4 regions of the Leptolyngbya sp. FACHB-671 genome follow, and region 1 is predicted to be linked to each of the others. Evidence: predicted binding sites of a transcription regulator. Region 1 holds the regulator's gene; each other region holds the start of a gene.

Region 1 (3,419 bases):
TGAAGTTGCCTTTGGCTAGCCATTACATGGGCGATTGCTTGGCGTGCTTTCTTCGAATCTGCTTCCATCTGCTCGATCGCACTATCCAAAAGCTTCTCGGGATCGATGCCTTGCTGAAGCAGACGATTTAAGCCCACTAAACCCAGTCCAACTACGGCTCCACCTGCTGCCATTGAGGCCATGCCAACACCGATCGCACTTCCACTAATGGCTACACCTACGCCTCCAATCGCTGCTGATGTTGCTGCACCTGCTGCTGCTCCAATTGCCGCAGCATTGGCAGAGGAAGCATCATTTTCAAGAAGCGATCGCAATGCTTCATAAAGGGCTGCACCCGTTAACGCACCAACGGCAGCAAGTGGAACGGCACCAAGACTGTAGCCTGTCCCACCTGCTAATATTCCAACCTTGCCAATAGAAGCACCTGTAACTGCTCCTCCAGCAGTTAGGGTAGTTCCCTCGTTCAGGTAAATTTTCTTGCAATCCCCTTCATTGGAGTTCCGATTAGCTCGAACTACTCGGCTAACACGATCGAATAACTGCCCCATAATGCTCTATGCCTCATCGTGTTTTTGCTGGCACCTGCCAACAACACTCCAAGACTAAGCGCAACTAACTTTGAACGTTTAGTGGAGATTACGCAAGTTCTTTTAATCTTCAGATTCTTTTCAGTCTGAAGCTCCACCCAATACAAGAAATTCAAGGTCTAACAAACTTTGTTAGCCTACATTCCCATGATGGCGTAGCCAGAATCAACGTAGAGAACCTGACCCGTAATGCCGCTGGAGAGGTCGCTTGCGAGGAAAGCAGCCGTATTGCCGACTTCGGTTTGGGTGACGGTGCGGCGTAGGGGGGCAATTTCTTCAACGTGGTGAATCATGTCTAGAATTCCACCAACGGCTGAAGAAGCCAGGGTGCGGATTGGGCCAGCAGAGATGGCATTTACGCGAATGTTTTGGGGTCCGAGTTCTGCGGCGAGATAGCGGACATTCATTTCCAGAGCTGCTTTGGCGATTCCCATAACGTTGTAGTTGGGAATGACGCGAACACCGCCCAGATAGGTCAACGTGATGATGCTGCCGCCTTCGGTCATAAGGGGGCTAGCGGCGCGGCTAAGCTGCACCAGTGAGTAGGCGCTAACGTCCATCGCCAGGTTGAATCCATCGCGGCTAGTTTTGCTGAAGCCGCCGGTCAGGTCATCTTTGTTGGCAAAGGCGAGGCAGTGAATCAAAATGTCGAGCTTGCCCCATTTCTCCCCAACGGTTTTAAAGGTCGACTCGATCTGCTCATCGTTCTGCACGTCGCAAGGCAAGAACAAGCTGGGTTGGAGCGGCTCTACCAGTTCTGCCACTTTCTTTTCATACCGTCCCTTTTCGTCGGGCAGAAAGGTCACGCCCAGGTTGGCTCCAGCTTGATGAAGCTGTTGGGCGATTCCCCAGGCGATCGAGCGGTTGTTGGCGATGCCTGTGACGAGAGCGTTTTTGCCAGTCAAGTTCAGCATGAGAATCTGTGAAAAATCTTTATTTAGGCGCAACTAGGAGAATACTGGAAAACTAGGATCTAAGGATAGAGGATTCGTTTTGGTGTGGTCGTTTCACTTTAGGGCGATCGCCTTGTATCGCAGATAACACAAGCCTTTCGAGTCCCTTCATCAAAGCTCAAACCTGGCTTAATTTTGAACAAGTTCAGCGCTACCGACGCAAAGTTATGTGGATTTACTGAGGGACTTTCGATACAGGTTGGCAGATTTTGTATCGTCGTGTACAAAAAACAGTCTCGCAGTTAAGTTTTAGTGTTCTAAAGTCAGAGATCTCTCACAGGAAGCAGGGGATCTATGCATGACCTGATTCAGTCTATACGACAGTGGGTAGGGCGAGGGTATGGTAGTGACGCAAGATAGACCACCGCTAGCGAATGTATTTCGGCAGCTGAGTGGCGGGGCTTTTCCGCCTGTGGTGGAGTCGTTTGATCGAAGTAAGACTATTTTCTTTCCGGGTGATCCCGCTGAGCGCGTCTATTTTTTGCTCAAAGGAGCCGTGAAGCTGTCCAGAGTCTACGAGGCTGGAGAGGAAATTACGGTTGCTCTGCTGCGAGAAAACAGCGTGTTTGGCGTATTGTCTCTAATCACGGGACATCGCTCTGATCGGTTTTACCACGCCGTTGCTTTTACACCTGTTGATTTGCTTTCGGTTCCAATTGAGCAGGTTGAGAAGGCGCTGAAAGATAACCCTGAGCTGTCGATGCTGATGCTCCAGGGACTTTCATCTCGGATTCTGCAAACCGAGATGATGATCGAAACGCTGGCACACCGAGATATGGGTTCTCGGCTGGTGAGTTTCCTGCTGATTCTTTGCCGCGACTTTGGCATGCCCAGCCCGGATGGGATCACGATTGACCTGAAGTTGTCGCATCAGGCGATCGCCGAGGCAATTGGTTCTACCCGCGTGACAGTAACTCGTCTGCTAGGTGACCTGCGGCAAGATAAGATGATATCTATCCACAAAAAGAAAATTACCGTTCATAATCCTGTTGCCCTTAGCCAGCAATTTACTTAAGTCAACGCATCGACTCGTTCACCTCGTTCAGAATGCAGTAGGCTGTATCTGGACTGTTTCTAACCAGCGATGACCGCTCAGTTAGTCCTGATTGCAGCAATTTTAGTACTGGGGGGGGTGATCGCCACGGTGGGCGATCGCCTTGGGATGCGGGTGGGTAAAGCTCGGCTGACCCTGTTTAACCTGCGCCCCCGACAGACTGCAACGATTGTTACCGTTCTCACAGGTAGCGTTATTTCTGCTTCTACTTTTGCGCTCCTGTTTGCCTTGAGTGAGCAGCTTCGTCGCGGTATTTTCGACTATGAAGAAATTCAAGAGAACTTAACTACTGCCCGCCAAGACCTGGAAGAGGTGAGCGAGGAAAAGCAGCAAATTGAGACTCAACGAGATCAGGCAATTGAGCAACAAATGGCTGCCCGGAGGCGACTGCGACAGATTAATCGGGATTTGGAAGCGGCGGTCGCTCGTCAAGCCGGAACCGCTGCTCAACTTAACCAGGCTCAAAACCAACTTAACCAAACTCAGCGCCAACTGGGTCAGATCCGTTCTAGTTTTGAGCAGGCCCGTGTTCAACTGGGTCGGGTCACACAGCAGGCAAATAGCCTCCGGTCAGAAATTCGGGAGCTTCAGGTTGGGCGGCAGCAGTTAATTCGACAGCGAGAAGAAGAATTAGCGCTGCGGGATCAGGCGATTGCCGAACGGGAAGAACTGCTGCGTCAACTCGAAGCCCAAAGAACATTCCTCGTTCGAGAGGTGCAATCTCTTGAGCGAGAGTTTCAAGGCTTACGCCAGGGCAACGTTGCTCTCCTGCGGAATCAAGCTCTTGTATCTCGTGCCTTTCGCATTGTTGATCCGGCTGTCGCG
Region 2 (3,419 bases), on a different contig from region 1:
CAAGCCGAAATTTGCTCCGAAGGCGATCGCCCACCTTATCCGTTAGACAAACTCTGCCTACCTCACCTGCCCCCTCCGCATATTTTGCTTGCTGTACCGTACTACCCAATAGCACATGCGCCATTCTCATCGGTGTGCCGATGTCTGCTGTAAGAAAGCGTCCGGTATGAATCCCCACCCGCATTTCAAGACAAAATTTGCCTTGAGGCGTTTCTATATCCTTAAAATGAGCCATTGCCCGCTGCATTCGCAAGCCTGCTCGCACTGCCTGAGCAGCATCACTCTCATATGAGTCAGCTAGAAACTGTACCAGTATTGCATCCCCTGTGAACTCAAGCAGATCGCCACCTGATTTGCTTACGATCTCGACCATCTCGGAGAAATAGCGATTGAGTATGTCCAGCAGCAGCAGCGCGCCTTGCTGACCGTGGGCTGCGTTTGCCTCCATTAGAGGGGTAAAACCTGCTAGGTCAGTGAATAACAGCGTGCCCTCTTGCCAGGAATAACGCACCTCACCTGGACAGGGCGGCAATTCTAGAACCTGCCGGGGCATATAGCCGTGTAAAACATGTTGAAGCGTTCGCAAATGCTCAAACACCCGCATTAAGCTATTGGGCAACGGCTCAACCCAAATTTCTGCATATAAGCTAGCAGGCAAAAGCTGCCGCAATCGTAACTCAATTGCTGCCAAATCAGGAGCAGAGTCAAACAGCATCAAGTTCTACCAATGGAATATGAACTGAACTATAGCAATTCTCCATTTGTAGAAATTGTTTTAAAGGCTAATCGCCTTGCCTGTTCAAGTTCAGTTGGTAGGGCAGAACCTTCAAGTCAAATTTCGATTCGGGTACACAAAATTTCTGCCTGAAAGCCTCGCTCCAAAAAATCAGGCACAATTTTCCCTCTTGTCGAGATGTGATAACTCGCTGTCTCGGCAAGAGGGAATAGAGTATGCCCTGGAAGGGCAGTGTGTTGTTTAAAGGGCTTTTAGTGTTTAGATGGCTTCTAAGTTTTTCTCGCCTGTACGAATGCGGATGATTTCGTCCACGGGCGTGATGAAAATTTTGCCATCGCCAATTTCGCCAGTGCGGGCAGCGACGATAATTTTTTCGACGACCATGTCAACCTGATCATTCTCTACAACGATCTCGACTTTCAGTTTTTGTAAAAATTCAACTGTATACTCTGAACCGCGATAGCGCTCGGTCTGTCCTTTTTGCCGTCCAAATCCTCGAACTTCAGAAACGGTCATGCCGACAATGCCTGCATTTACCAGTGCAATCTTGACTTCATCTAGCTTAAAAGGGCGAATAATTGCTTCAACCTTTTTCATGTATCCCTTCACTCCTTACTCGGTTCACTAATGCGCTTACTAGCATGAATGTTTCTACCACCGCTAGGAAGTGATATTTTGTAACATTCAATACATTTTACGGTAGAGCTATCAATCCTCATCTTGCCACTACCGTCTTTCAAAATCGGGTTTTGTTTAACTTGCAATCTTTAAGGAATACGAAGTAGACAAATTCCAGATTGAGCGGATTGGGCACTACTTAGCATAATGGCAGTAGGGAGGTTGGGGAATTATGGAGCAGGGCATTAATTTGGTGACAAAGGTCAAAAGTCAGGTCACAGATCGGCTGACAGCAATGTTTGGAGAAGCTCAGAACGCTGCTGCTAGTTTTTCTGAGCAGGCAACCCAGACGATTGCCCAGCCTATTCATCAAACTAAAGCAACCCTAACTGAAACGGCAGCAAGTGCTAGGACCTCCCTGGATGGAATGATTGGTGGAACAATGCAGCGCGGTGGACGTATGGGAAATGCTTTTGGAGAAGGAATGCAGAACGTTGTCTTAGGTTCCTTTCAAGACTGGCTGACAACTCACCCGATGTTGGCGTGGCTGATTACGCACCCGCTCTATGCTTTGGTGATCGGGCTGTTGCTGTTGGTGCTGCTGTGGGGACTGATTGGGGCGATCGCCAACCTAGTGCAGCAAGCCTGGGTTGCTTTACTTCACGCCCCGCTGAGGCTGATTCACTGGGTCTGGTGCAGCATCATTAGTTTGTTTACGGTTGCTACCTTGCCTAAGTCCGCTCCTGAACCAGACAAAAACCAGCGGCTAGCCGATCTGCTGAACCAACTAGAAGCAATTCGCCTGCAACAAGATCAACTGCTTGAAGAAGTGAAAGCGATTCTGGCACTAGAAGCCTCTAAGCAACCTTGAAAGGTTTGAAATTTAAGCTTCGCCTAGGGGCGTAGCATTCCGCAGATAAACTCTGAACCATACTGAGAATTTCTGCCCGAATGCTACGCCCTCAAGGACTGCGGTAGTGGAAGGGTAACTGTAGCAACCTATCCCATACCCGGAATTAGCCCCGCACCTAGCCGCTTCATCGCTCGATTAGCAACGTCTGCATAACGCAGTTCGCCACACAAGATTTTGACCATCCGCTCAGTTGCGGAAGGGCGCTTGACTCCTACCCGATAGCCAATGCCAGGTGCCCGGTAAAAGATCCCGGCAAGGCGTTGAGCCCAAACCATATCAGCGCCCCATTCATCGCTAATGACTTGGGTATAGCGTTCTAGGGCATTTTTGTCCCCAGCGATCGCCCCATCAATTGCCTCTGCTGCCTTTACCCCAGTAAAGATAGAAGGACGAATCCCTTCAGCAGTAAACGGATCAACAACACAGGCAGCTTCACCCGCTAGTAGCGCGTTTTGCGTATGCAGCTTTTGGTTGCCATCCCACAAGCAAAGCGGATGTCCATATTGCTGCGTGGTCTTAAGGTCAATGCCAAACAGGGTAGCGTATTCGGTCAAGATTGCTTTGAAATCTTGCTGCTCACCACCCCGGAAGGTGCCTACACCAATCGAGTAGCCATCTGCCTTAGGGAAGTTCCAGATATAGCCATTCTTGACCATACCAAACTCAAAATGAGCAGATTCGGGGTCTTTCACATTGGCTGCTGCTTCGGCTTCTAGCGCTCCCGCAAAACGGCGTTTGCGGTCTTTGAAACCAAGCCATTTTGCCATTGACCCTTTAGCTCCATCCGCTGCAATCACGTAGCGTCCGGTGACGGGCCCATTTGCAGTATTAACTTGCCAGTGGTCACTCTTAAACTCAATTCCTGTAACTTCGGTATTGTCACGGAGTTCTGCGCCTTGCTTCTGCGCCTGCTGCACGAGGAAATGGTCAAATACATCCCGCCGCACCATCCAAATGGGTTCTGAGTCCTTTAGCTTTGCCTCGACTGGATCGCCCATTTTCCAGGTATAGCGAATCGCATTGACCTTGATTGAAATCGCAGGGCTAAAGTCGAAGTCAAACCACTCAGCTACTTGTGGCGATACGCCACCGCCACAAGGCTTATAGCGGGGCAGGGAAGCTTTTTCTAGCACTAAGACTGAGCGTCCGCGC
Region 3 (3,419 bases), on a different contig from region 1:
CATTGCACGAGAGCTTGGCATGAGTGTTTCGGGCTTTCATCATCACTTTAAGTCGGTTACTGCCATGAGTCCTTTGCAGTTCCAAAAGCAACTGCGGCTTCAGGAGGCTCGCCGTCTAATGCTGGGGCAAAATCTGGACGCGACCACTGCGGCGTACCAGGTGGGGTATGACGATCCTTCACACTTTAACCGAGAGTATAAGCGGCAGTTTGGTGCACCCCCAATGCGCGATGTGGAGCGGCTAAGAGAAGTCGCAAAAATTGGTTCAACTTAGTTCTTCACAGGTCTACTTCAGGCTCCGTAAAACGTCTGTCTCACATCTGTTGTGCTCTTGTCGCTGCGTTTAATTGAGCACGAAAATGCGGTTTCCTGCTCAGAATTATCCCTTATCATAAAGCCATTCAGTAGAAGAGCAGTCAACAGGGCACAGATTGCAAATGAGTATCCATAAGTGAGTATCTATAAAAGATATTTCTTCGAGAGTGAGGTAGTTCAACTTGACTTATAGAAGACAGTTTATGGCACTCTCGGTGTCCACTCTGCTTGGGTTCGTAGTATCTGATACAGGTAAAGTAGTTGCCTTGCCTTATTTGCAGCAATTGCTAACTCAAAGTCAAACTCAAGTTGGAACAACGTTTAGCCAACTTCAGTGCCAATACATTAACTTGAACTATCAAGAAGCCTTTCGTCAGATTTGCTCTCTTGGACTTAAGAGAATTCGCTTATGTAGCTACTGGCATGAGATTGAGCCATTAGAGAACTCGTTTGATTTCACGACTCTTGATTGGTTACTTGATGAAAGCCACAGACACGGAATCGAAGTGATACTTACAGTTGGCATGAAAGCACCACGCTGGCCAGAGTTTCACTTCCCCAGTTGGCTAGCTGCCCAACAGGATACTTCTATCACTTCTCAACCTGTTGATCACAATGCAGCGATCGCCAATTACACATTACGCTTCATTCAAAAAGTTATTGAACATACCCGCGATGCGCCCAATCTTAAATACTGGCAGATTGAGAATGAACCGTTCACTCGACTAGCCATTACATCGGGGCGTTATTTGAGCTATGAATTTGTGCGTCAAGAGGTTGAGTTAGCCCGTACACTAGCGCTGCCGAGACAGAAACTGTTGCTAACTAATGCAATTACACTACCCGATGCAGGCTCGAATGAGGACGATCGAGCATTCCAGGAAAGCCTATCGCTTGCTGATGCAGTTGGAATCAATGTTTACACACAGGTTCCAGATGGCAATCTATCTAGTTACCTACAACCATCCCCTGCATACTGGTACAAACTCAATGCATGGCAACAACAACTGTCTACGAGCGGCAAAGAAGCATGGGTTTCGGAAGCACAAGCGGAACCTTGGGAACCGAATCACCTTGTTGCCCTGGATGCTGTTCAGTATCCCAGTTCATCTCCCCAACAAACTTCTGGGCTTGTAAACCTGTTAGTGGATTTAGGCTATCGCACTATTTTGCTGTGGGGGTGCGAATACTGGTACTGGCATCAACAAAATGGGCGCGATCGCTGGTGGAACACGATCGAACAATTATCAAAAGCACCTTCTCAATCTATCCAGGAAGTTTGATATCCCACAAATATCATTGTTCTGACTGTTGATCGGGTAGCCCCTTTTTTGCCCTGTTCTGTATTCCTCTGTATTCAATAGACCTCTGAATCACTTCTTAAGGCGTGAATGGTAGCGCAGCGGAGCCGCGCTACCATTCATGCTGAAGGTCTACCACGACCACAGATGGACAAACTGGAAAAATAAACAGTAACAAAGATTACAAAATAGAATATTTTTTAGAAAAACGGCTAGTCTGGCCATAGGGATCAATAAATAGACATTCAGTTCGTGGAATTCCACGATTGCGAGAAGATTTATGGTTTTATCACCGCTGGTACCGTTAGAAGCACCTTCTCCAGCTCACATTTGCCCAGCCGATCAAGCCTGTAGCTATCTTGAGGCGGCAGCTAGAGAATTGCATTTAGATCAAGGTGTTCTAACTATTCTGAGCAATCCGCGTAAGGTCGTCACTGTCTCCATTCCCATCAAGTTAGATAATGGCGAAGTGCGGGTTTTTGCGGGACATCGCGTTCAGCACTGCGATATTCTTGGACCTTATAAAGGCGGGACTCGCTATCACCCAGCCGTAACGTTGCAAGAGGTTTCGGTGCTGGCCATGCTGATGACGTGGAAGTGTGCGCTGTTAGGCATTCCTTATGGTGGAGCCAAGGGAGGAATTGCGCTCGACCCCAATCGTTATAGCGTGAATGAATTGGAGCGGATTACGCGCCGCTATACCAGTGAGTTAATTAAAGACATTGGCCCATCTGTTGATATCCCGGCTCCTGATGTGGGCACCTCAGCCCGCGAAATGGCATGGATGATGGACACCTACTCGATGAATGTGGGCCATGCGGTGCCAGGAGTAGTAACGGGTAAGCCCATTTCAATTGGTGGGTCGCGCGGGCGCGAAATGGCTACCGGACGAGGAGTGATGATTGTGGTACGGGAAGCGTTGGCAAAGCAGGGAAGGGCGATCGCCGATTCCCGCATTGTCATCCAGGGTTTTGGAAATGTTGGCAGTGCCGCAGCTCTATTGCTACATCAAGCTGGAGCTAAAATCCTGGCAGTATCTAGAGGCTCTGGCGGAATTTTTGCGGCAGATGGGCTCGACATTCTAGCGCTCAAGGCCTACTCTGCAGAACATGACAAAAACCTGAAAGGCTTTCCTGGCTCCGTTCCCATTAGCAATGCTGAGTTACTGGCTTTACCGTGCGATGTTCTCATTCCAGCCGCTCTAGAAAACCAAATTACTACGGACAATGTTGACCAGGTAAAAGCCAGCATCGTTGCAGAGGCGGCAAACGGACCAGTTTCCTTAGAAGCAGACCGGGCACTAGAGGCACGAGGAGTAACCGTTCTTCCAGACATCCTGGCAAACGCAGGCGGAGTAGTGGTGAGTTATCTGGAGTGGGTGCAAGGACTTTCCTACGTGTTTTGGGATGAAGAACGAGTTAACCGAGAAATGGAAGGATTAATTGTCCACGCCTTTCAGCAGGTAATGGAGCAGTCCCAGATGAGACAGGTGCCAATCAGGCTTGCCGCATACATGCTAGGGGTAGGGCGGGTTGCTCAAGCTCTGATCGACCGAGGACTTTATCCGTAATAACGTTTCTCTAAGAAGGGGCTACAGGTAGAAGGGCACCCCGCTTGGCAGGGTGACTTCCACCTGTAGCCCCTTCTTGGAATTGGTATAACGTGAGTGTGACTTAAAAATAAAGCGGAAGTATGTACACTTCCGCCACTGCTTCCTCGATTAAAAATTGATATAAGTTACGAACTTAGCCGTCGGTTGCAAAACCGACTTTAGAGACCAGGGTTCTGGTCTTTGTCAACTTT
Region 4 (3,419 bases), on a different contig from region 1:
ACTTTCATCCCTTGGCGTTCACTCTCTGATTTAGTTTGGGAATGCCGCTGCTGCTTTTCTCGATAAGCAGCCTCCAGTGACTCAATAGAGGCAAACTGACGAATCTCTGCATCATCTAAGAAACGAATGGTAGTGTAGACAGTCCCTAGATCTACAGGTTTTCGCATTCCTAATACTTTTAATAAACAGTGCCGCTCTCTGTAATTCTCAATGTATTTCTGCGATGCATCAAAAATCCTCTGTCGAATGCCTGCATCTATATCTTTGCCAATCCAACTAAACAGATTGCCTCCACCCTTTCAGCCTGTTTCTATGACAAGCGATGCTAGTTGGTTGGCAGCGGCGGTGAGAGCAACCGTTGTTAAAGGATCAACCATACTAGTAGAGAAAATGTTGGAATTGACTCTAGGATAAGCGATCGCTCTAGGAGAAGGCTAGTTACCTCAAATCCTTGATGCAGACAAGTAGTAACGGTTCGCAATTGCAAAAGAAGTAATTTGCCTATCCGCTCGGTGAATTCTTATACTCGTCCATCGAATTCACGAACCTGTTTATTAAATTTGCAAACCCATTTCTTGAATTCGTGTACCCGCTTGTTGAATTTCTATACCCACTCGTTGAATTTGCAAACCCATTTATCGAATTTGAGTAGGCTACATCCTTGATCAAGAAAAGTGACGACCGAAGTTTTACGGTTATTTTTTGCGAGAGAGACAAAATTAGCAGAAATTTTCGGGTAAATCACCAGTGTCAAAGGGCGATCGCCTCTCTTATCTTGGCAATGTCAACCAACTATTCGGGGTGTTAATCATGCCACGCTTAAAGCGCAGTTCCACTGTTTTAGATAAAGCTGAGCGTCGAGCCGCCGCACTGAAATCAATTAGTTTCTCTCTTGATTTGGGTAATGGGTTAACTCTCGAAACCTTCAGCGAGTTGATTCAGGATATGCAAGACAAGCTAGAAGCTTACAATATGGCTCTTTCTGCGGTCGATGCAGCCCACAGCAAAGTGGAAGAAGTAGAGCGATCGCTGCGAAATTTATCTGAACACATGCTCTTGGGCGTTGCGGTTAAGTACGGCAAAAACAGCCTTGAGTATGAGATGGCGGGCGGCACCCGCAAGAGCGATCGCAAGCGCCCTGTGCGAAAAGCAAAAGTAGTGGCGATCGATTCTGAAGCCGTTTAGGCGACTACGGTCCTTCAAAATTAAACGCAAATAACCTGTAATCGTTTTTGAGAGAAGCGCGAAAACCATCTTTATCTCGAAAACAATTTTGTTTTTCAAAATACAGAATGATCCGTTTGAGTACTCGTAATATTGCTGCTACTCAAGGATATATGTTCAAAAGCTCATATTTTTCTTGATAGCAAATCTTGCATGGATTGGGTTTGTAAAAGGGTTAACAATCCGATAGCTTGAGTATTCGAAAAGTTGGGCTTTAGCTCATCAGGTGAATGTTTAAGCTATCTATCTTTAACCCATATTTCACCCACATCTAAAAGCAATTAATTTGAGGAATGTTTGAAAAGGTCAGTCTCTAGCCTAAAGGCTGTAGGAGCGTAGCATTCGGTAGATAAACTTCGGTACAAACCAAAAACTTTTGTCCGAATGCTACGCCCTTACGGGGAATACGCTAAATCCCTACAGAAGGTTATTTACTGTTTTTCGAGTTTCCTCCAAAAGAATCTAACCCAGGCATTAATGCTGTCTATTTTAAGATACGAATTCTGACATTCGGTCAGGCTTTGTGTACTTGTTCTCCTGTGTCTCCCTGTAAAGGACTTTGCGATGAAAGTGCAGCGAAAAGGAACTCGCCAGAAATGGTGGAATCGTTCCAAACAAATCGGATTTGCTTGCCTGAGTGCGTTGTTGATTGTAGGAACCTGGGGAATTAAATCCCTGGCTCAAGGCCCGGTTCCCACCAATGGCAGCGGCGAATCGTCTTATGTGTTGTTGGCAACACCAGAAACGACCCATCTAGGATTTTTTAGCGTCGATTTGCCGCCTGTGCTGCGGGTAAAGTCGGGCGACACGGTGACTTTCTCCACCTTTCCCAACGTCGGAGAAGAGGCGCGTCCAGGGCGATCGATTGAGGAATTGGTGGCATCAGCCGATGCGTTGGCAAACGAACGCAAGCTGATCGGACCCCACTCCCTCACTGGTCCGGTTTACGTCGAAGGGGCTGAACCGGGTGATGTGCTGGAGATCAAAGTTAAAGAGGTCGTGCCTTCAATTTATGCGGGGCAGATCGTGTTTCCGGGCGATCGCAGCCTGGGGCTTTTGCCCGAAGAATTTCCGCAGGGCACCATCAGTCACCTGTATGTAGATTTGGCGAACGAGACAACCAGTTTTGCTGAGAATGTAACCCTTCCCGTTAAACCTTTCATGGGAATCATGGGCATTGCGCCGCCTCCAGATTTTTCTGCCAGCAATCCAGAAGCAGGCGATGCCTGGGAAATTCGCCCCGAACGGATTGACACATTAGATGGATTGCGCCGCGTCTCCAGCGTTCCGCCTGACCTGTGGGGCGGCAACATGGACAATAAAGAGTTGACGGCTGGCACTTCTCTGTTTGTCCCGGTGTTTAATTCGGGGGCGCTGTTCTCAACCGGAGATGGTCACGTCAATCAGGGCAATGGTGAAGTCGGCTTGACTGCATCCGAAACGGCAATGCGAAGCGTGACCGTGCAATTTATCGTCCACAAAGATCTGGATTTGATTCGTCCGATCGCTGAAACGCCAACTCACTTCATGACAATGGGCTTTGACCCGAATGTAGATAAGGCGATGAAGATTGCGACTCGTGACATGGTGGATTTGTTGGTCAAGAGTACGGGTTTGACTCGCTTGCAGTCCTATTCTTTGTCCAGCCTGGCAATGGATTTGAACATCACGCAGGTGGTGGATATCAACCGGGGCGTTCACGCGCTGGTGCCCAAGTCGATTTTTACCAACTACACCCCGATTGCTGAGCTACAGGGAATGGTTCAAACGGAGCAGCCATAGAGCAACTTTGAACTGTGAAATAAAGGAATACATAGGATGGGCGAAGCAAAGCGAAATCTATGCGGGCATTGGGCTTTGCGCTAATTCATTTAACCTATGAGCTAAGCAGAATCAGGCTCAAGATGGGGTGGCGTAATGGAATCGATGTGGGTGTTGGGTTCCGCTTTGCTTCACCCAACCTACTTTTAAGTCGGTGTTAGTTGATGTGTTAGGAGAGATCTTCATGAAAATGGCTTTTTCGTCGTTTACCGTTCCCGCTCTGGAGTCCCCGATCGCCGGAATTAAATCGACATTATTCAAAACAGGGACAGTAGCAACTGCGGTGATGGTTGTGGTCACGCTGATTTGTGTTGGAATCTGGGTTACGCCTCTGCAAATTCCGTCACTGTCGCAGCTCCATCTGCCTGTTGGAA

The links. The regulator NtcA, encoded in region 1, controls nitrogen genes in cyanobacteria. The targets are predictions, from matches to a motif close to TTTGTANNNNNNNNTACAAA.
Region 2: H6F93_RS26520 (P-II family nitrogen regulator) is a predicted target of NtcA. The motif match lies at 1,411-1,430, and genes of this name have one in related genera.
Region 3: H6F93_RS28640 (Glu/Leu/Phe/Val family dehydrogenase) is a predicted target of NtcA. The motif match lies at 1,785-1,804, and genes of this name have one in related genera.
Region 4: H6F93_RS12705 (acetamidase/formamidase family protein) is a predicted target of NtcA. The motif match lies at 1,706-1,725, and genes of this name have one in related genera.

The regions. Positions count from the first base shown of each region.
Region 1 is NZ_JACJOV010000056.1:83,277-86,695, forward strand. Features, by position in the region: gene H6F93_RS33860 (PspA/IM30 family protein) at 1-548, opposite strand, end outside; gene fabI (enoyl-ACP reductase FabI) at 725-1,501, opposite strand; gene ntcA (global nitrogen regulator NtcA) at 1,881-2,555, shown strand; gene H6F93_RS05675 (DUF3084 family protein) at 2,625-3,419, shown strand, end outside.
Region 2 is NZ_JACJOV010000153.1:258,194-261,612, reverse strand. Features, by position in the region: gene H6F93_RS26525 (adenylate/guanylate cyclase domain-containing protein) at 1-715, opposite strand, end outside; gene H6F93_RS26520 (P-II family nitrogen regulator) at 995-1,333, opposite strand; gene H6F93_RS26515 (hypothetical protein) at 1,587-2,225, shown strand; gene H6F93_RS26510 (geranylgeranyl reductase family protein) at 2,354-3,419, opposite strand, start outside.
Region 3 is NZ_JACJOV010000157.1:108,108-111,526, reverse strand. Features, by position in the region: gene H6F93_RS28650 (helix-turn-helix transcriptional regulator) at 1-274, shown strand, start outside; gene H6F93_RS28645 (beta-galactosidase) at 519-1,598, shown strand; gene H6F93_RS28640 (Glu/Leu/Phe/Val family dehydrogenase) at 1,897-3,186, shown strand; gene psb35 (photosystem II assembly protein Psb35) at 3,387-3,419, opposite strand, start outside.
Region 4 is NZ_JACJOV010000094.1:120,368-123,786, forward strand. Features, by position in the region: gene H6F93_RS12695 (NACHT domain-containing protein) at 1-167, opposite strand, end outside; gene H6F93_RS12700 (hypothetical protein) at 748-1,185, shown strand; gene H6F93_RS12705 (acetamidase/formamidase family protein) at 1,789-3,006, shown strand; gene H6F93_RS12710 (tetratricopeptide repeat protein) at 3,230-3,419, shown strand, end outside.